DNA from 2 places in the Paenibacillus sp. ALJ109b genome. Region 2 is predicted to be linked to the other one. Evidence: riboswitches for the same ligand, from Rfam matches in the RefSeq annotation. Region 2 holds a riboswitch; the other holds the start of a gene.
The links. Region 2 has a riboswitch for cobalamin ahead of metE (5-methyltetrahydropteroyltriglutamate--homocysteine S-methyltransferase). Riboswitches for the same ligand answer to the same signal wherever they lie in the genome.

Region 1 (5,140 bases), on a different contig from region 2:
GTTCCGGCAAGTAGCTGAAGCAGAGTCGATTTTCCACTGCCGTTTGGACCAACAACGCCCCACCATTCACCCTCTGTGACTTTCCAGTCCACCGCATGCAGAGCCCGATGGTTACCATACATTTTACCAGCTTCTTTGACTTCTATCATCGGCCGACTCTTGGTAAGGTCTGTTTTCATGAATGTACTCATGGCATCATCCCCTTCCGCAGCTTTTTGTTCCGGTGTAGCAAATACGCAAAAAATGGCGCTCCAACAAAAGCCGTAACTACACCCAGCGGAATTTCGGTTGGGGCCAGCAATGAGCGTGCAATCGTATCTGCCCAGACCATGAAGATGGCTCCCCCAATCGCTGACAAAGGCACCAGCAAGCGATAATCAGGTCCGACGATGAGCCGAAGAATATGCGGAATGACCAAGCCGACGAAGCCAATCACGCCGGATACGGAGACAGCGCCTGCGGTAAGCAGCGTACCCACCGCTAACACCGACAGTTTCAATCCATCCACCTTAACCCCGATATGCGCAGCCTGTCGTTCCCCCAAAGCAAGCACATTCAACGAACGCGCACGGCTCCAGAGGAAAATCAGCCCCAGTACAAAATACGGGAAAAGGATGGCCGTATACGACCACCCACGCAGTGCCAGACTTCCCATCGTCCAGTATATAATTTCATTAATTGTCTGCTTCGACATGGTCGACAGGAAGGAGACTACTGCTCCCAGGAAACTTTGCATGACCACACCAGCCAGAATGAGGCTGTGTGTCGGTATTTTGCGTCCCTCACGAGCGAGGGCCAGCACAAACCACAATGTTATTACTCCCGTCAGAAACGCGACCAGTGGCAGAGTCCAGATCCCAATCAGTGCATACTGCAATCCGAAAAAAATCAGAAAAGCCGCACCTACCGATGCACCGGACGATACGCCCAGGGTAAACGGATCAGCCAGAGGGTTACGAAGAACCCCCTGGAATCCAGTTCCGGCAATCGCCAGCGATGCACCTACAAGCACGGCAAGCAGTACACGTGGGAATCTGACCTTCCATATAATCTGTTCTGCTGCTGTATTCCAGTCAGGAACAATCCAGTCGCCCAGCCAGGGAATGCGATGAAGCAAGATGCCCGCAATGTCCCGGACAGGCAGGGCAACCGAACCGATGCCCGTGCAGATGAGCACGGTTAACACAAGCAGCACAATTCCGGCCGTTCCGTACACTGCCAGCTTTTTACTCATTTGAACAGATCAGGGTAGATCGCTTTGGCTACTTCTTTCAGACCTTGGGTTACCCGTGGTCCCGGACGGCTCAACAGGTTGGCATCCAGACCGATGACTGCATCGTTTTTCACAGCCGTGATTTGATCCCATCCACTACGTGCTTTGATAATTTGATCCAATGTTTTGGAATTTTCGTCAATAACATCGTTCGCAAACAGAATGACGTCCGGATTGGAAGCAATAATGTTCTCTTCATTAATCTGGTTCCAGCCAGTCAAGTCGGAAGCTACGTTGTTTCCTCCGGCAAGTGTGATCAATTCATCCATGAATTCGCCTTTACCCACAGTCCAACCTGGGGAGAACTCAACATATACTTTTTTCTTCTCTTCTGGTTTAACTGCCTTCACAGCTTCAGTTACATCAGCCACATCCTGTTTCATTTGGGTGATGATCTCCTGTGCTTTTTCCTGATGATCCGTGATTTTACCAAATGTTTCAATGTTGTTCATCACATCATCCACTGATTTAGGATCTGTTTTGAAAATGGTAATGCCCAGATCGCGCAGTTTCTTCACCGACTCTTCGCTCATCGAGATACCTGTAAATACGATATCTGCTTCAGCCGCAATGATCGACTCTTCATTAGGCTTTGTTATGCCGCCCATTTTTGGTTTCTTTGTTGCTGCTTCCGGATAATCGTCATAGTCGGATACCCCTACGATCTGCTCGTCCAATCCGAGTGCGAACAGGGATTCCGTTTCAGCTGGAGATACAGATACGATTTTGGCTGGTGCTTTATCAAAGGTAAATGATTCACCCGTAGCATCTGTAACCGTGAGTGGGTATTGTGTTTTGAGATCTGTCTGCGCCTGTTCCTGGGATTGCTCCTGTGCAGGTTGCGAGGTTCCTGTACCCTCGTTCGTTGTTGTTGTACCACATCCGGCCAACGTCAGTGCCAGCATCGCTGCGCTTAGCAGTGACGCTACGCCTTTCCATGTCTTGAAATTCATTGTGTTCATTCTCCCCTTCTCTATCCATTCTAGTGAGTAGTGCTCCTGTCCCAATTCCGCTTGAATTTGTGTTCCTATATAAGTTGATCCAATAAAACTTTACACTAGGCCACTACGATTGCAGTACCATCTTCCGATCGCTGTTATCCCCAGATTTTTTTGATCCCCTTTTTGAAAAGGGGAAAATCCGGTGATAAGCATATGCTTCCGATGCAGCTTTCTTTCAGAAAGCTTTTAGGCGAACGCATACGCTTCTTCAGATTGGTTCTGCACTCTTCGTTCTCGTGTAATATTCGGTTCATCTTATATGAAAAAATAAAATCCCCAATCCTTGGGTCAGGATCAGGGATGACGTCTCGCATGTGGCGATCTGTGCATGGTCAGCTTGGCGCTGTATATGCAAAGAGAACTGCCCGAAACGCTGTCCTTTCCTCGAAGGAACACCGGTTTATACGTCCAGGGCAGGTAACCTGACTTACAGGAATTCATCCTGATTTACAGTGGCGGGACCGTGCCGGATTTACACCGGCTTCCCTATTTCACCCGTTTGCCGTTCATGGCCTCATATGAACCCATGAAACATTGCTACGGGACCCATGGTCGCTAATATTGTTTAACCATTCAAGTGAGCATTCCTTGGTAGAGCTTGTTGAGCCTCCATCCGATGATGCACTTGCTAAGTCACACTTCTGTTGTGATTATAGGTTATATTGTACATCCTTACAACCCGATTTACGGAAAAGTCAATCTGGTTCCAACCCAGCTGTCCCCATCGCCATCCAGCCGGATCTTTATCGCTTGTCCTGGTACCACCTGCGTATCCCAGAAATCTTGATTCGGAATGAGACGTGACACCATATAACGAATAACACCACCATGCGTAATCACGGCTACTTTTGGCACATTTATGCTGCGAGAGTGAAGTATTGGTGAAAAGGACATCAGACTCTCTTTCATAAATGAATCAATCCGCGCAGCAAATGCTGTCCAAGGCTCGCCACTCGGTGGCGTTACCTCCTGGGGCGCATCGATCCAGTCTCGGTACTTTGGATTGTCCTTAAGCTGATCGTAGGTCAACCCCTCCCACTGACCAAAGTCAATCTCCCTTAGTCGGGGATCAAGCTTGGCCTGTCCTGTTTGGGGTGATGCAATGTGTGCAAGTGTCTGCTGACAACGCAGCAGATCACTGCAATATAGGGCGTCGCATGTGATATTGCTGAATTGCTCACGCAGCGAAGATAGCTCCTGCTCTGCTTCAGGCAACAGTCCGATGTCGGAATGCCCAAGATACCTTTTTTCCAAGTTCCACGCCGTTGTACCATGACGTATCAAAATAAGCTCACGACTTTGCATGCCACTAGGTCCAGCTTCTATCTCCATAACAGTGCACCTCCAGCAGACCATATCCCTAAGGTGACCAACCAACATACTAAAACAAAAGAACCTGCCGACCAGAACATAAGCCGTGTTGTTCGTACAATATCTTCTGCTTCCATCCGTCTTGACGGCTCGCCCATATATGCGCGAAATGAAGCTACTCCGTGATATACGTTATGCCCGCCAAGTCTTATGCCCAGCGCTCCGGCCACCGCCGACTCGGGGAAACCGCTATTTGGGCTTGGGTGAAGTCGTGCATCCCGGGACACCATGCGTGCAGCCCCTCTGGCATCCAGCTTCATGAACCAAGCTCCCATAATCAACAGCAAAGCGGTAAGCCGCGCGGGAATCCAATTGGCCCAATCATCCAGACGGGCAGACGCCCAACCGAGATGCAGATATTTTTCATTTTTATAACCTACCATGGAATCCAGTGTATTCACCGCCCGATAGGCCATGGCAAGTGGTGCACCACCAATCAGGGCATAGAACAGTGGAGAGACGATAGCATCCACGATATTCTCCGCCACAGTCTCCACCGTTCCCCGCACAATCTCCGGTTCATCCAGATGAGCCGTATCACGCCCTACTATCATACCAAGTGAACGTCTCGCCGCAGGCCAGTCCTGTTGACTCAGATGGTGGTAAACTTCCATACCTGCATCCTTCAAACCTTTCGAGGCAATGGTTGTTGCTATTAGCACCACTTCTGCCACAACCGCAACAGCGGGATGAATAAGACCCAGCACATAGATTAATCCCCAAGTCAGTGCAAAAGAACCGCCTGCAATCAAAATAGGAAATAAAACGCCAGCTCTTTTGAGTGCACGGTTTGAGTGCACCCGCGTCCTTATCGCTCGCTCCAGTGCAGAGATAGCCTTTCCCATGCCAATCACCGGATGGGGAATCCAGCGCGGATCACCGATGCAACGATCCAATATGTATGCTCCTATAATAACCCAGGCTCCAGCCATTCCCGTCCAGATCGGCCAGGAAGCCCATTGATGCAGCAGAGATGTCATTGCTTGTAATTCCTCTCTTTCCACTCCTGCGCAGCTTGCAGGCTTTCCGTTATCGTGTCATACACCAGCCTGCCGATTGCTGCACCCATGACCGTAGCCGTCCCGGCGTAACTGATGAGCGGTTTATTTACTCCAGCCTGGCTTACCGCGAGTACGATGGCATCCGTTGTTGTTCCGGTTGCGGTTAGACCATTCTCTGGATCCGCCACACCGAAATCAGCTAACGCAGCGGCCTTCGCCTCTACCGCAGTCTGAATGGCATTCACCATCGCTCCGGCAGTCATACGCCCATTCATCCACAACATGATATTGATCGTACCGGGAGTATAGGTCGAAGCCAAAACCTTCCCAATTTTCTGGGGCACCGTCCCATTGCTCATCTCATTCCCCGCAGCATCGAACACGGTTCTTGCAGAACCTGCCCGTGCAGCATTGGATACCCCTGCTGTAGTGCAGCAAAGTAATCCGAACTCATCGCTTTCATATTCCTGGATCGCTGTGTGCTCCAATCGAAC
Region 2 (16,295 bases):
AATATCCGACTATTTTATTCATGAATAGTAATATCCAAACCATCTTCTACGTAGCCGTTACCGCTACTTGGGATAATATGGTTCGCTACTATACTGCTTTTCAGCTAAAATATAGTAATGTGCGCTAAAGGAGGGATGCTTGTTGTTAAGCACGTTTTTCGTCAATCTCTGTGTCATGATCACGTTCATGTATGTGTCCGGAATCATAGCCAAATTCTATCGTATCCGCGTGCCCTTTCCCTCGATGCGTGTTCAGATGATCGGTGGTCTGCTGTTCGGGATCTATGGAACGGTACTGATGAACTATTCCTTTCCTTTAAATGAAACTACCATTGTAGATTTACGTCATTTGGCCATTGTCACAGCAGCCGTATATTTAGGAGGACTGGCTTCGGTCATCTCGGGACTTGTCATTTCCATCCTGCGTATTGTCATATTTGGAATGTCATCCGCTGCCATCGATGCAGCATTCGTCATGACGATCATCGGACTGTCCGGTGTATATTTCGCCTATGCTCCTTGGTCCCGATTAACCAAAATTATTACTATGAACCTGCTGGGTATGACGCTGATCTTTGTGATCCTGATGCTGAATACAACCAGCATGAACTCATTATTGAAAGTATATCCTTTACAGATGACCATTGCTTTTGTCGGTGGAATCTTTATTTATTTCATCGCAGAATTCATTAATAAATCGAATGAAATGTTGTTCCTGCTCGAACGCAAAGCGACCACCGATCACCTTACCAACCTCAGTAATCGCAGACAATTTGAGAAATCACTTGAGTTTGAACTAGAACGGGCACGTGAGTACAAGCAAAAACTATCGCTGTTGGTCATCGACATTGATCGGTTCAAAAAAGTAAATGACACTTTCGGTCATACTTCAGGTGATGCGGTTCTAAAACAACTCGGACAATTGCTCATTGAGCATGCCCGCTCAGCAGATATCGTCTCTCGGAACGGAGGCGAGGAATTCGCTATACTATTGCTCGATTGTGGTCATCACCAAGCCATGGCCATTGCCGAGTCCATCAGACAATCGGTCGAGAAGTACCATTTCGCGCTGCCTGATGGCAATACGATCCGGCTGACTATCTCTATCGGGGTCGCTGTTTTTCCAGATCACTGTGACGACCGGGATGATAACGATTTCTTTGAACAGGCAGACCGTGCATTATATGAAGCCAAAAATACGGGCCGGAACCGGGTATGTGCCATTCCGTTGCGTTCCAGGTCGCTCCCCAGCGGCCAAAACTCATTCTAATCTCACACTCAAAAGGGATGTCCCCATAGCCTACAGGCTAGCCGAGACATCCCTTTCTTATCTCACCATTTTGCATCCTTCGAATCAACTCGCTTACGGATACAAGAACAACCTGTGGAGTTGAGTTTGCCTTAAGCTAAAATTTGTTCGATTTCTTCAACGATAGCAGCATCCAGCTTCACACCGGAAGCGGCTGCGTTCTCTTTCACCTGTTCAGGGCGGCTTGCTCCTACAAGCGCACTGGACACGTTATTCTGGCGCAGAATCCACGCCAGAGCCAATTGGCCGACCTTCAAGTCCAGCTTGTCCGCCACTTCAATTAACTGGCGAACCTTGCCGATCCGATCAGCGTTAATCTTCCCTTCATCCCATCCCAGCTTCGCTGCCCGGCTGTTCTCGGGAATATCGGACACCGAAGTGTATTTCCCGGTCAACAATCCTTGTGCCAGTGGGGAGTAGACAACTTGTCCAATACCTTTGCGCTCGCCCAACGGGATGATTTCACTTTCGATGTAACGGTCAAACATGTTGTACACTGGCTGGTTTACCACGATATGATCCAGCAACAGGCGGTCAGCAGTACCCAATGCAGCTTCCATCTGTGCCGCGGTCCATTGACTAACACCTACGTAGAGCACCTTGCCTTGACGCACCAGATCGTCCAGTGCTCGCAGTGTCTCTTCAATTGGTGTTTCGGTATGATAGCGATGGCAATAATATATGTCTACATAATCAACACCCAGCCGTTGCAAGCTGGCTTCGCATTGTTCCTTAATATGTTTACGGGATAACCCTTGGTCATTTGGACCGTCACCCATTTTACCAAATACCTTGGTTGCAAGGACATAGGAATCGCGGGAATACGCTTTCAACGTCTGCCCCAGCAGTTCTTCTGCTGCACCCCGCTCGTACACATTGGCTGTATCGAAAAAGTTGATGCCTTCATCGAATGCGGCTTCAATTGATTTCACCGCGTTTTCACGTTCCACATATCCTCCGTATGTCAGCCAGCTACCCAGGCTAATCTCGCTTACTTTCAGTCCGCTTCCACCTAATCTACGGTATTCCATTGAATGCACATCCTCCTCTAAACTGATTAATGATGAAGTTCCCTTTCTATTGTATCGTATTCGGCTCGGATTAAAAGGGCTTTGGAGAAGAATTTGGGAAATAGATAGGGATGAATATGAAAAGCTCCGCTAAAAGAGCGGAGCCTCGATACGCGTCAAATATTACCCAGCCACCACATTTTAATGAATGGGCACTAGCTCATTTTAGTTAGCTGTTACGATAAATTGTTCCCATGCTCCGCCCACAGCGTTACGATTGGCATACAGCACGCCTCCGTTATTCAGATCCGAACTGACATATTTACCGTTCGCCACGGATTTGAAGGCAACCAATCCTCCGCCCAGATCTTCTCGGGTAAACTTCTCCCATGTGGATGGGTATGTGGCCGAGGCGATCAAACGCCCGCCATTATTCAGATCGGCTTGCACATATTTAATATTGCTCATCGACAGGAAGGATACCGTCCCATCCGAATTCTGGATGATTTTGAACCTTTCCCAATGTCCGGCAGTATCCCGATTGGCTATCAGCGCATCTGCACCGCCATTCTCTGCGCTGACAAAAGTGCCATTAGCGTTGGCTTTCAGGCTGGACCATGTTTCTGTAAAAGGAGCCGTTCCCGTATGTTTCTTGACCACATTCTGGAACGAAGTATTAGAGGCAAAGTTCGCCGTTGTGAACTTGCTCCATTTGGAAGCAATCGTTGCTGCACTGTCGGTATTCAGGTTCGGTGCCGGGTTATTGTTGTTATTGTAATAACCCCAAGTTCCGCCCCCTTTGACCTTATAACTCCAGTTCGTCCAAGAAGCATTCAGTGCATTCAGTCCGGACAGCCACTTCTCGGTCAGATCATCCTGGCCAAAAGAGAACTCGCCCGCTAAAACCGGAACATTCCAATTCTTCTGATAGGACGCCATATCCTTCAGCCAGCGATCCATCTCCGAATTGGTCAAATCCCAGTTGTTATAGTCCGTGAATTGATAATGGTGCGTCTGATACATCACATTCGTCCAGCCATAAGTCGTTGGTGGTGAAGCTGCCCACCAGTCGAAGAATGCCGCGATGATGATCATGTGATCGGCATCCTTGGCACGGACAGCTTTGTACATCCGGTCATAGAAATCCATCTTTTGCTTGATTTGAGCAGCATTTTCACCCGTTCCCATGGTCACAAGAGGTTCATTGAGCAAGTCGTACGCAGCAACGGTTGGATTGCCTTTGTAACGTGTTGCCATCCGTTCCCAGATCTGAATAGTCCAGTTCTGGTATGTAGAATTGGTCCACAGTTGGTTGGAATTCTCCTGACCGCAGGAATGCCATGGACAAGCTGCTCCCGGTGCACCGTGCAGATCGAGAATGACATACAGGTTCCGTTTGCCCGCTTCATCAATCAGCCAATCCAGTTTGCGGAACGTAACCGAATCAGGCTTCATGACACCGCTGGTGTTCATAAAATCCTCCCAATAGATCGGCACACGCACAACGTTCATGCCCCAGTACTTGATGTTATCCAGATCACCAGCCTGAATCCAGGTGTCCTGATATCCATTGATCAGACTCTGTGCACCCGATTCCCCAAAACGATTCGTCAACGTGCGACGCAGCGTGTACTCATCTACTGCTCCAGAGGGCGTCATCCATTCTTCCTGCAGCAGCCAGCCACCCAAATTTGTTCCACGCAGATTCACCACATTGCCTGTACCCGAATTATTGCGGACAACCGTCCCGTTAGCCTTCAGGAAATCCCCTGATCCAAAAGCCGCACTTGCCTTCGGTGAACCTACGGCCGAAGCCAGCAGGCCCAGCAGCAGACAGCTGCACAACAGCATGATAGTGCTCTTCTTCAACATGTTGACGCCTCCCTTAAATGGTCATATCTTGAGGTATGACTGAACCAGGATGCAGCACTCACGACGGGTAACGATAATGCTATATAAACAGCGGGTATACGGGGGTACGATCCATGGATGTCCGCTATTTATCACAAGTGAAGGGGTGGTGAAATCGATTACATTTTATCGAATATTAAACCCTTTATCTCTCCACTATCCCCAATTATTGTTTCAAACGGTTATAACTTGTAATCGTTTTCAATTGGAATTATAATGAATTTGAATTAATTGTCAATCACTTATTTGGAGTTGTGAAGAATATGGATGTCAAAATCATTGATGTAGCTGCCATTGCAGGTGTGTCCCCGGCAACTGTATCGCGGGTCATTAATCAGCACAGCAAAGTAAGCACCAAGACCAAAGATAAGGTGATGCGCGCCATCGAGCAACTGGGATATCACCCCAACGCAGCAGCCAAGAATCTTCGTTCACAGCGAACGATGACGATTGGCGTCATCGTTCCGGATATTAACAACTCCTATTATGCCGAAATTATTAAAGGCATTGAGAACATCGCCTACGCCCGCCATTACAAGGTCATTATATGTGATGCTCATAACCTGAAAGAGCGAGAAGTCGATTATCTCAATTTGCTGCTGGATCGGACCATTGACGGTGTCATCATTATCACGCCCATGCTGGCGGATGAGGAATTATTCCACCTTGCAGATAAGGGGTATCGCATTGGCATCGTTGGCAAATACATTGAACATGATCAGATCCCGTGCATATATACAGACAACGTGAAATTTTCCCAGGAAGTTGTTCAGCATCTCGTTGAGGCCGGACATCGGAATATCGTTTTCTTAAACGGTTATCCTGAAGCAATCGACAGCTATGAAAGGCTAGAAGGCTACTTGAAGGCCCTGCGCAATCATCAGATTCCGTTCCGTCCCGAACTGATCGAGAATGGGAACTTCAATGAGGAAGGTGGGTACGAGGCCATCAAAAGATTGTTTAACAAAGGCCTGTCCTTCTCCGCTGTATATGCGGCAAATGATGAGATGGCGCTAGGTGTATACAAAGCATGTACGGAATACGGAATACGCATTCCCGAGCAATTGGCTATCGTAGGTGTAGATAACAATCGAATCAGCAAATACATCCATCCTACGCTAAGTTCGGTGAACCAACCCAAGTATACGATGGGGGCCATTCTTATGGAGAAGATGATTGATACGATGAATACGAATGAATTTCAGGATAAACGTGTATTTAAAGTCGACTCGGAGCTGCTTGTTCGAGGTTCCTCTTCCTTTAAAATAACAATATAAAGCGCACCCGTGACAGGTGCGCCTAGTTTAATTTTATTTTCTCATGTTCTTAATGCACAATGATGCTTAACGCATTCAACAAATCAGCCTGCTTCACCGGCTTGGTCAGGACCGCATCGAAGACTTCTGCTTCATGCGGATCGATATGCATGCCATACGGAATCAGCACTATGACCGGGGAATCTGTAACCAGGCGCTTCAACTTGTGTACAAAATCCACAGCACCGCCCTCCAGCAATCCCATATCCACAACGGCCACATCCGGCTTAAAGCCCTCCTGAATCCAGTCGTACGCTTCGGTCGTAACCGAGGTCATATGCACATCCATCTCCCATCTGCGCATCAGGGAAGAGGCCCCTTGCAGAATGTCAGGGTCCTTGGCAAGCAGCACCTTTTTGCCCTTAAGTCGATGCTGAATATTGGCAAGCTGAGGCAGTTCCCAATGTCTGCGGAGCGGCAGGCAGATCTCGAATTCTGTCTCCTTGTCTCCCATGCCATGCACCTGAATACGGCCGTTCATAAGGATGGCGAGGTTTTGGCTGACCGCCAGTCCGAGATTGGTTCCAACCAGCTTCTGTGTACTTATATTTCCGTCCAGATTGTTAATTGATCTAAGCTTATTGTCCGAAGACAACATGCGTCCGGTGTATTTCACTTGGAGTTGAAGGATACCCTCATCCTCTGCATCTCCACCATCTACGGTTGCTGTAATCAATACCGAACCTGTCCGTGTTGAATCTAGAGCATACTGAATGACATGGGCCAATAGTTGCCCGATCTTGATTTCATCCCCGACAAAAACCTGGGACACATTCAGATCAAGGTTCAATCCCAGCTCAATGTTCTTGCTCAGCGCCAGTCCCGCATAGAGATAAACGGTATTTTCAATCGTCGCTACCAGATCAAATGGATCATCATGTACGACCGTTTTGCCTGCATCATTGACGTTATTAAAACTCATCATGTTATTCAACAGGGAAAGCAGAATATTACCGCTGGTTTCAATCATATTCACATATTCTGTCTGCTCGTCCGACATATCCGGTGTACGCATCAGGTCGGTTAATCCCAGAATGCCGTTCAGGGGATTACGAATCTCGTGGCTCATCAGCGACAGCATCTGCGTCTTGGTCATCGCCTCAGACTCCGCACGTTCCTTCTCTGCCTGCAATTGCTCTTGTAATTGCTCCGAATCATTCAGCTTCTGTTCCTGAACTTGAAGCGTATCTTCCAGATCCACCACATACCCGAGAAAAACGGCCATGGCCTGCAGTGTTTTCATATCCGTTTCACTGATCACATAATCAGGATCATCCATCAGACAGATCGTACCGAACGTTTCCCCGGACCTCCGCATAATGGGAATCCCTACAAAGAAACGATTTCCCAGTCCGCTTGTTACGTCCATTGATTTCGTAAGAGGATGTTCACATGTATCCGTGATGATCAGACTGCTGCCCTTATCTCTTAATACCAGGCTGCAATATGAAGCTTCAAATGGAAGTTCACTACCTTTGGCGATCAACTCTTCCTCGCGGTTAAAAGCCTCGATAATAACATTGGTCACGCCATCATTCGTGGCAACGAAGATGGTGTTCACCTTTAAGATTCCGCTTAATACGTCAACAATATGGGACGCGGCTTCCTGTATATTTTCATAGAAGCCCCTTGTAATGCTTACCGTTCCCATGACTCACCCCTCTTGTCTTAGCTGCATTTCAAACCCGTATTCCACAGTATGATTCAATCGATTAACGAGGGTTCAATATTCCGAAACAGCTGTCACAAACTATTCATATATGAAGTTTTCTATCCTTTTTTTTCAAGCATCGTCAACTGAACTTGCACGGTAAATAGAAATTATACGCTTACCCTGAAGCTTTGAAAACCTCTATCATTCAGGGCTATAAATCATGACAGTCGACCAGCTTCTCCCATGTGATCATTATCACACCTAAATAACAATATATAGTTTATAAATGGATAAAGAAACTCTACATGTAGTGTTCAGTGAATGAACATTATCCCTATACAATTTCAATTTCATTATTTAGGAGGAACTGATATGAACATGCTTGAGTATGCCTCTCCACCGGCATCCGATCAGCTATCTGACCTGGGAAGACGAATTATTGGTGCTGAAGACGCCGATACGCTGAGGGAGAATGCCAATCTGAACGGAGACTCATTCAGCGGCAAGATGAGCAGGCTCGGTTCGGAGACCGCCAAGTGGCATGCTCTGCGTCATGTGCTGCCTAAGGAGCTCGCTCTAGCTGTGGAGAACGGGGATCTGTATGTACACGATCTGGATCAGTATGCCCTTGGAACGACCAACTGTATCTTTATTCCGTTCGACCGGCTGCTGGCCTCCGGATTCAATACCGGCAACGGTTCGGTTCGTACACCACAGACGATCATGTCTGCCATGGCACTGGTGGCTATTATTTTTCAATCCCAGCAGAACAGCCAGTACGGCGGTGTATCCGCCAATAAAATCGACTGGGATCTCGCACCTTATGTGAAGCGTTCGTTTCGTAAGCATTACCGGAAGGGACAACGGCTGTTCGAGGAGATTGCCTCAATTGAGGATGAGCAACTGCATCTGGATAGCGATGAAGCAAAGGAGAAGTGTCCTCGAGCCTTTGCCTTTGCCTATGAAGAAACGGAACTGGAGACCGAACAGGCTGCCGAATCCCTGATCCATAATCTGAACACCATGAGCAGTCGTGCTGGGGGACAAATTCCGTTCACTTCGCTGAACTACGGACTATGCATTTCAGCCGAAGGTCGACTCGTGTCCCGGTCGTTGCTGGAAGCGACCATTCGGGGACTGGGTAACGGAGAAACTCCCGTGTTTCCACAACATATTTTCCAGTGCAAGCAAGGAATTAACCAATCTGAGGGAGATCCGAATTATGATTTATTCCGACTTGCTGTGACCTGTTCCTCACGGCGCATGTATCCGAACTTTGTCAATGTGGATGCTTCCTTCAACCTGCCCTATTATCAACCGGAAGATCCCGATACGATCATTGCGACGATGGGATGCCGGACACGCACACTTGCTGATCGCTTCGGACGCAATCGTCAGAGCGGTAAAGGGAATCTGTCCTTTAACACCATCAATCTGGTCAAGCTCGGCATTCGATATGGGATCTGCCAGGGAGCAAGAGCCATCGCTGACCGGGCTGGCTTCTATACGGCGCTGGAATCGGTCATGCACAATGCTACGGATGGTCTGCTGCACCGGTATCGAATTCAGATGAACCAGCCTGCCAAAGCATCGGACTTCATGATGCGGGAAGGAGTATGGGAAGGCGGTGAACAATTGGCTCCAAATGAACCGGTGGCCGATCTGTTGAAACATGGTACGTTATCCCTTGGTTTTATCGGACTTGCTGAATGTATGACCGCTCTATATGGCCGTCACCATGGACAAGACCTCCATGTACATCGAGAAGCCTTGAATATCATTCGTACGATGAGAGAATTCTGTGACCGGATGAGTGAGCAGCACAACCTGAATATCACCTTGTTCGCTACGCCCGCTGAGGGCCTATCCGGCAAATTCACCAAGATCGATCGTGAGCGATACGGCAGCATCTCAGGGGTCAACGACAGGGAATACTACACCAATTCATTTCACATTCCGGTCTATCATACGCTTCCTGCCTATCGCAAGATTGAACTGGAAGCCCCCTTCCACTCACTATGTAATGCCGGAGCGATCTCATATGTCGAACTCGACGGGAATGTAAGGGCCAATACCGCCGCTTTCCAACGAATCGTTCAATACGCGCTGGCCCAGGACATTGGGTATTTCTCCATTAATCACCCGATTGACCGTTGTCCGTCCTGTGGCTATGAGGGCGTTATTGGAGATGTATGTCCCGGATGTGAGGCTCATGAAGACCATGTACATTTCCAGCGACTGCGCCGGGTTACGGGATATCTGACCGGTGACTATAAAGTGCGCTTCAATGGGGCGAAGCAGGCCGAAGTGAGAGACCGGGTGAAACACCGGTGAATCTGTATGGTTACATCCCGGAATCAGTGAACGAGGGGCCTGGCCTGCGTGCCGTGTTGTTCATCAGCGGATGCCGCCACGCTTGTCCGGGCTGTTTCAGCCCCGGCTCATGGAGCTTCCGTGCAGGCGAACCATTTACGGAGAAGGGTCAGCAGCAGATTTTGCATGAAGTGACCTCACACCCCTTGCTGGAAGGGGTAACGTTATGCGGAGGTGATCCTTTTTTCTCTGCAGCAGAATGCGCCTCCTGGGTTCGGCAGCTTCGGGCTGCTCGACCTGATCTGACTGTATGGGCATACACGGGGTTTGTATATGAGGAACTGATTACAGACCCGTCACGGGCGGAGTTATCCCGGCTATGCGACGTCATTATCGATGGGCCTTACATCGCAGCTGAGCGTGATGTGTCTCTTCCTTTTCGCGGCAGTCGTAATCAGCGCATCGTTAATGTGGGTGCAACAATGGCTGGCCAGACAATCGTTACCATGCAGTTAGATGCATAGTAACGATTTTTTATTTAGGGGAATCAAGCACATCTTGCGAGATAATTTGCTTCATTTTAAGGAGCCAAATCTACCAAGTAAATCAAGGATTAATAGAACAAAATTTTATTTCCGATCGGATTAGTAATATATGTTGCAAGCCCGTAGGTTATCGTCTATGATTGGTAGCATAAGAGCAAGTATACGACGATTGCATCATGATACAATCTATCATCTATGCTTGGTCGCCAATTTCATAGCCAGAGATGTGTACGCACATTTCTGCACACGGAAACAGGTGCCGACCGCGCTACATGCGTGGTCAGGCTTAAAAGGGAAGCACGGTGTAAGTCCGTCGCGGTCCCGCCACTGTATACGGGGAGTCTATGCATATAATCCACTGGTGCAACCACCGGGAAGGAATGCATATGGCCATGATCCGCAAGCCAGGAGACCTGCCTGTTTCGACAGCATCGCATGACCTACGGAAGATAGGGAGGTGTTAGAGCAGCCGCTACAACTACTTATAGCAGGTGTTCTTTCCCATTCTATCTTTGTGCACAGTCGTCATTCATGATGCCTGTTTCTCGGGGTATGGAATCGGAAGGAATGCCTTTTTTTGATGCCTTCAAAAGAAACACACCACAATAGCTTCAACTTGATGAGTTTACCTATTATAAATGAGGAGGAATTTTACATGTCGCAATCACAGCAACAAGTACTGACAGGCAACCTCGGTTATCCCCGCATCGGTGCGGGGCGCGAATGGAAAAAAGCACTGGAGTCCTTCTGGGCTGGCCGAATCGATGAATCCACGCTTTATCAGGAGCTGACCACGCTTCGGTTGCAGGATCTGAAGAAACAGCAGGCACAGCAGCTCGATCTGATTCCTGTGGGCGACTTCTCCTACTATGATCATATTCTTGACGTATCCGCGATGTTTGGCGTCGTTCCTGAGCGCTTTAACCATACAGGCGGACCGGTATCCGTATCTACTTATTACGCCATGGCCCGGGGTAATGATCAGGCAACGGCCTGTGAGATGACCAAGTGGCTGAACACCAACTATCACTACATCGTACCTGAGATTCATAATGATACTGCATTTGCATTGCTTGAAAATAAACCCCTTGCCGCCTATCGCGAAGCGAAGCAGGAGCTTGGGCTGGAAGGTAAACCGGTTGTCGTCGGCCCGTACTCATATGTACGGTTCGCCAAAGGCTATGACTCGGAACACTTTGCAGAGATCGTCACACGCCTCGTTCCCGTATACGCCCAGCTTCTGTCTGAGCTTCAAGCAGAAGGCGTACAGTGGGTACAGATCGACGAGCCTGCTCTAACGCTGGCTGTCTCTTTCGAAGATGAAGCCTTGCTGCAACAGGTGTATGCTGCCTTGGCACAAGCTGCACCGGAGTTGAAGCTGCTGCTTCAAACGTATTTCGAATCGGTGGAAGCTTATCCGGTCGTGACAGCTCTGCCTGTTGCCGGAATCGGCCTGGACCTGGTCCACGGCTATGAAGGCAACCTCGCCAGCCTGCGGGAGCATGGCTTCCCGCAGGATAAATGGTTGGGCGCCGGTGTCATCGACGGGCGCAACATCTGGCGCGCCGATCTCGCAGAGACGGCGAAGCTGCTGGAACAGGTGGCTGAATTCGCAGCCGAAGGCAAGTTGATCATTCAGCCTTCCTGCAGCCTGTTGCATGTACCGGTTACTGCCGCTCAGGAGAGCGCGCTTGATCCGGTACTGCGCAATGCCCTGGCCTTTGCCGACGAGAAGCTGGAGGAAATTGCGACGCTCGGCACGTTGTTGTCCGGCGGTGCGAAGCAGGCGGACCAAGCAGCGGCTTTGGCTGAAGCCAGCCGCCGCGCCCAGGCAAGCACCGAAGCGGTGCGCCTGCTGAGCGAGTCCGAATCACGGACACGCCTGAGTGGTGCGCCTGCAGGGGTGCACGCTGATGAGCAGCTGCTTCGTAACGCGTCATTCCAGGAGCGACGCGAATTGCAGCAGCAAAAATGGTCGCTCCCGCTGCTGCCAACAACAACTATTGGCAGCTTCCCGCAAACGGCTGATGTGCGCAAAGCACGTGCACTCTTCCGTAAAGGGGAGTGGAATGCGGAGCAATATGACGCTTATGTGCGTGAACAGATCCAGGAGTGGATTACCATCCAGGAGGAAATTGGTCTGGATGTGCTGGTACACGGTGAGTTCGAACGTACCGATATGGTCGAGTTTTTCGGTGAGAAGCTGACCGGATTTGCCTTCACAAAAAATGGCTGGGTACAGTCCTACGGCTCACGCTGCGTGAAGCCACCTGTAATCTACGGAGATGTGCTGTTCAATGAACCGATGACGGTGAAAGAAACGGCGTATGCCCAGACACTGACCAGCAAACCGGTGAAAGGCATGCTCACAGGTCCGGTAACGATCCTGAACTGGTCCTTTGTCCGCTCGGATATTCCACGCAGTGAAGTATCCTACCAGATTGCTCGCGCCATTCGGGACGAGGTTGAAGCGCTGGAGCAAGCAGGCATTGAGATGATTCAGGTCGATGAGCCAGCTCTGCGTGAAGGACTTCCACTCAAACGGAGCAAGTGGGATGAGTACCTGCAATGGGCCGTGGAATCCTTCCGTTTAGCTACTGCAACCGTAAAACCAACAACGCAGGTGCATACCCATATGTGCTACTGCGAGTTCGATGATATTATTGAAGCCATCAGCGACCTGGATGCAGATGTGATCTCGATCGAGACATCCCGTAGCCATGGGGAACTGGTAGGCAGCTTCGAGCAGAATACGTATGACAAAGGCATCGGACTCGGCGTATACGATATCCACAGTCCGCGTGTTCCAGGAAAGGACGAGATGTTGAATATGATTGAGCGTGCACTTCAAGTGCTGCCAGCAGATCTGTTCTGGGTGAACCCTGACTGCGGACTGAAAACACGTGGTAAAGCCGAAGTTGTAGATGCATTGAGCATCATGGTGGACGCTGCTCGTACAGCAAGAGAACGAGTAACCGCTGATTCCTCAATCTAAACGAAGCTTGTGATTGCAAATAAAAGCCTCCGAATTCCTTCGGAGGCTTTTTTCATTTACCATCATTCTATTTGTTTATCTTGATAGGTCTTTTTATCCGACTTAATGAATCTCGAAATGGCTGACACGTACTCCTGCGGACAACACAAGGTATACATCCTGTTGACCTGTTACGCCTTTCAGGTCCGCCTTAACCGTGGACCACTGCTGGGCCTCGCCTTGTGCCAGTTCCACGCGTCCTGCCAGTGTACCGTCAGGTGCGCCCAATCGAACTTCCAATACCGCATCTGCCTGCTCTGATGATACACGAGCTTCAAGCGCTGCTGCATTGCTGCCCAGATCTGCATCCTTGAAGGCAATCCATCCTTGTTCACCAACCACACGGACAGAAGTTCCGCCCTCTTTGCTCTCATCCAGATCCACACCGAAGTATGCATCGTAATTTTCGGCGCGAGTAGCCACACCCAGATTACGTGCAGGAATGGTCTCCCCTTGTACTGTCAGGTCAGCAACAAGCTGAACATCGGCAGAAGATTTGCCCACCATAATGGAATAGGTGCCGCTTTCGACCACATAACGATCACGGGTTACATCCCAGATCGCCAGTTCCTGAACTGGCAGTGTGAAGCTGACTTTTACTGTAGCTCCAGCTTCAATATGAAGACGACGGAAACCTTTTAACGTTTTGAGTGGACGTTTCACACGGGACTGCCCGGCACGCACATACAACTGCACAACCTCATCACTGGCGATCGTTCCTGTATTTGTCACATCCACATGCACAGTAATGATCTCTTCGACTCCAGCTTGGGCCGGGTTCAGCTCCAAATTACTGTATTTAAACGATGCATACGTTAATCCATGTCCGAATGGATACAGTACATCACCTTCAAAATACTGATACGTACGTCCGGATTGAATGATATCGTAGTCTCTGATATCAGTCAGCTGATCTGCGGATTGTACCCACGTCATATTCAGGCGGCCTGCTGGTGCATAATCGCCATATAATACGTCAGCTATAGCGTTCCCCAACTCTTGTCCTGCATGGGATGTATACAATACAGCCGGAATGTTCTCCTGCACCCAGTTGGACGTGAACGGGTAACTTCCCACGATAACTACAACGGTATTTGGATTCGCTGCATACACGGCTTCAACCAGACGCTGCTGGGATTCAGCCAGGTCCAGACTTGGGCGGTCGATCTCTTCTTTACCATTTACAAGCGGATTGTTGCCGACAAATACAATCGCCGTCTCCGCTTCCTTCGCGGCCGCTACTGATTCTTCCAATCCATTCACCACAATATCCTTTTTGAACGTTTCCGTAGCACCGAAAGATTTCAACTCTTCGGATACCGCAAACACATCGTTTCCACCATTGGGTGCCGTTACTGTTTTACCGTTCCAAGTCGTCAGCCCCACGCTTCCGTCTTGTTGTGGCAACAGATGGAATACTTCCTTCACAAACCAGCCATATACTTCATCCGCTGATGCCGTAACCGTTTCTTCATCCGTCGTCAGGTATTTCCCATTACTGTCTGCCTTCAGCGTGTAACTGCCAAAGCCCCAGTCACTAAGTGTAAATGTCTCCGCATTTCCCGAAGCAATGATGGATGATTTCTCATCTTCAGCCAATCCGACAGCCTTGCCGCTTGCGACGGAAGTCAATGTAATTCGGTCATTGCCATCCTTGAATGCAACCTTGTCGCTTCCTACTTTGCCGCTGATCGCTTCAAGCGGGGATACGCTATATGGCATAGTGCCTGCATACCAGTCACGATAGACCGTTCCGCCCAGTTGACCAATCACAGCCACTTTGCCGGATTTTGTTTTATCCAGCGGCAGTGTGCCTTTATCATTTTTGAGCAGTACCACTTGTTCTCTCGCTGCTCTCAGTGACAGGGCCTTCGCCTTCTCCGTCATCATTGCTTCTTCACCAATCGAAGCATATGGATTGCCCTCAGCCGGATCGAATTCACCCAGACGGAAACGCACACGGAACGTATTGAACAACGCCAGATCGATGTCTTCCATTGTGAGTGTGCCTTGCTCCAGCCCTTCACGCAGTGCCTGTTTCGACAGATCCGCATCATCGGTAATGCTGTCAATTCCGGCTTTGACGGACTCTACTGTTCCTGGTGTGTGGGAATCATAGTATTTATGATCGTTCTTGATCCCCATGACATCCCCTGCATCACTTACGATGAAGCCATCCATGCCCCATTCGCCCTTCACAATCTCGTTTACAAACGGATGCAGCAATGCTGGTGTACCATTAATAGAGTTGTACGCGGTCATCATTGACTGCGCGCCGCCCTCTTTGAACGGTTTCTCGAACGCCTTCAGATAATATTCACGCATGTTGCGCGGATCAATGCTCGATGAACCACTGCCACGGTCCACTTCATTATTGTTTGCAAGGAAATGCTTCAATGTGGCAATCGCCTTGTAATACTTCGGATGATCGCCCTGAATTCCCTTAACCAAGGCCGTTGTCAGCTCAGCAGTCAGTTCCGGGTCTTCACCATAAGCCTCTTCGTTCCGACCCCAACGTGGATCACGCTCCATATCAACCGTAGGTGCCCACAAAGTCAGACCGTTTACTGCTGGATTGCGTTTGTAAAATACACGTGCCTCGTCTCCGATCACGGAGCCGATCTCTTTCATTAGGTCCGCATCCCAGGTACACGCCAGCCCTACTGGCTGCGGGAAGGAAGTCGCTTCGCCAAGCCAGGCCAGACCATGGGCTGCTTCTGTTCCGTGTTTATATGCTGCGATACCCAAGCGTTCTACTGGGGGTTGGTATTGCAGCATCGATTCGATTTTCTCATCTTCCGACAGACGGGAAACGAGGTCCTTTACACGTGTATCAAGCTCGAGCGTTGTATCCTGGAAAGGATATTTCGTTTGGTTGGTCATGATATGGAATCTCCTTTAGTAATTCATTGATTTATTTAGAATGATAGCGGATTCATAATTGGTAAATTAATACGATGTATTCTTGATGTATCCAACCTCACAATTCGAAGATTTAACCTTTTAGAACAAGCACTTTACAAGCCATCGTTAACTCTTCTTTTTATTTACTAAAACGGTTTCGGTAAATCTATCATATAGCATGTTTAGCAAAAAAAACAGGGGTGCTTCACAGGAAAATGTGAACTTTCCTCAGGAAAGTATGCGGACAATCGTTTTATTCTGGTACAGGATGGTAATCATGGATAGGAGTAAAGATATGA

Region 1: another riboswitch for cobalamin. It lies ahead of G3352_RS11595 (ABC transporter substrate-binding protein); the one in region 2 lies ahead of metE (5-methyltetrahydropteroyltriglutamate--homocysteine S-methyltransferase).

What each region holds. Positions count from the first base shown of each region.
Region 1 is NZ_JAAIFP010000008.1:411,004-416,143, reverse strand. It holds gene G3352_RS11605 (ABC transporter ATP-binding protein) at 1-191, opposite strand, end outside; gene G3352_RS11600 (FecCD family ABC transporter permease) at 188-1,234, opposite strand; gene G3352_RS11595 (ABC transporter substrate-binding protein) at 1,231-2,235, opposite strand; cobalamin riboswitch at 2,670-2,817, opposite strand; gene G3352_RS11590 (histidine phosphatase family protein) at 2,959-3,606, opposite strand; gene cbiB (adenosylcobinamide-phosphate synthase CbiB) at 3,597-4,577, opposite strand; gene G3352_RS11580 (adenosylcobinamide amidohydrolase) at 4,622-5,140, opposite strand, start outside.
Region 2 is NZ_JAAIFP010000015.1:224,351-240,645, forward strand. It holds gene G3352_RS17000 (GGDEF domain-containing protein) at 143-1,270, shown strand; gene G3352_RS17005 (aldo/keto reductase family protein) at 1,402-2,340, opposite strand; gene G3352_RS17010 (cellulase family glycosylhydrolase) at 2,545-4,191, opposite strand; gene G3352_RS17015 (LacI family DNA-binding transcriptional regulator) at 4,494-5,507, shown strand; gene G3352_RS17020 (hybrid sensor histidine kinase/response regulator) at 5,557-7,197, opposite strand; gene G3352_RS17025 (anaerobic ribonucleoside triphosphate reductase) at 7,573-9,534, shown strand; gene nrdG (anaerobic ribonucleoside-triphosphate reductase activating protein) at 9,531-10,037, shown strand; cobalamin riboswitch at 10,296-10,493, shown strand; gene metE (5-methyltetrahydropteroyltriglutamate--homocysteine S-methyltransferase) at 10,714-13,053, shown strand; gene G3352_RS17040 (glycoside hydrolase family 3 C-terminal domain-containing protein) at 13,156-15,975, opposite strand.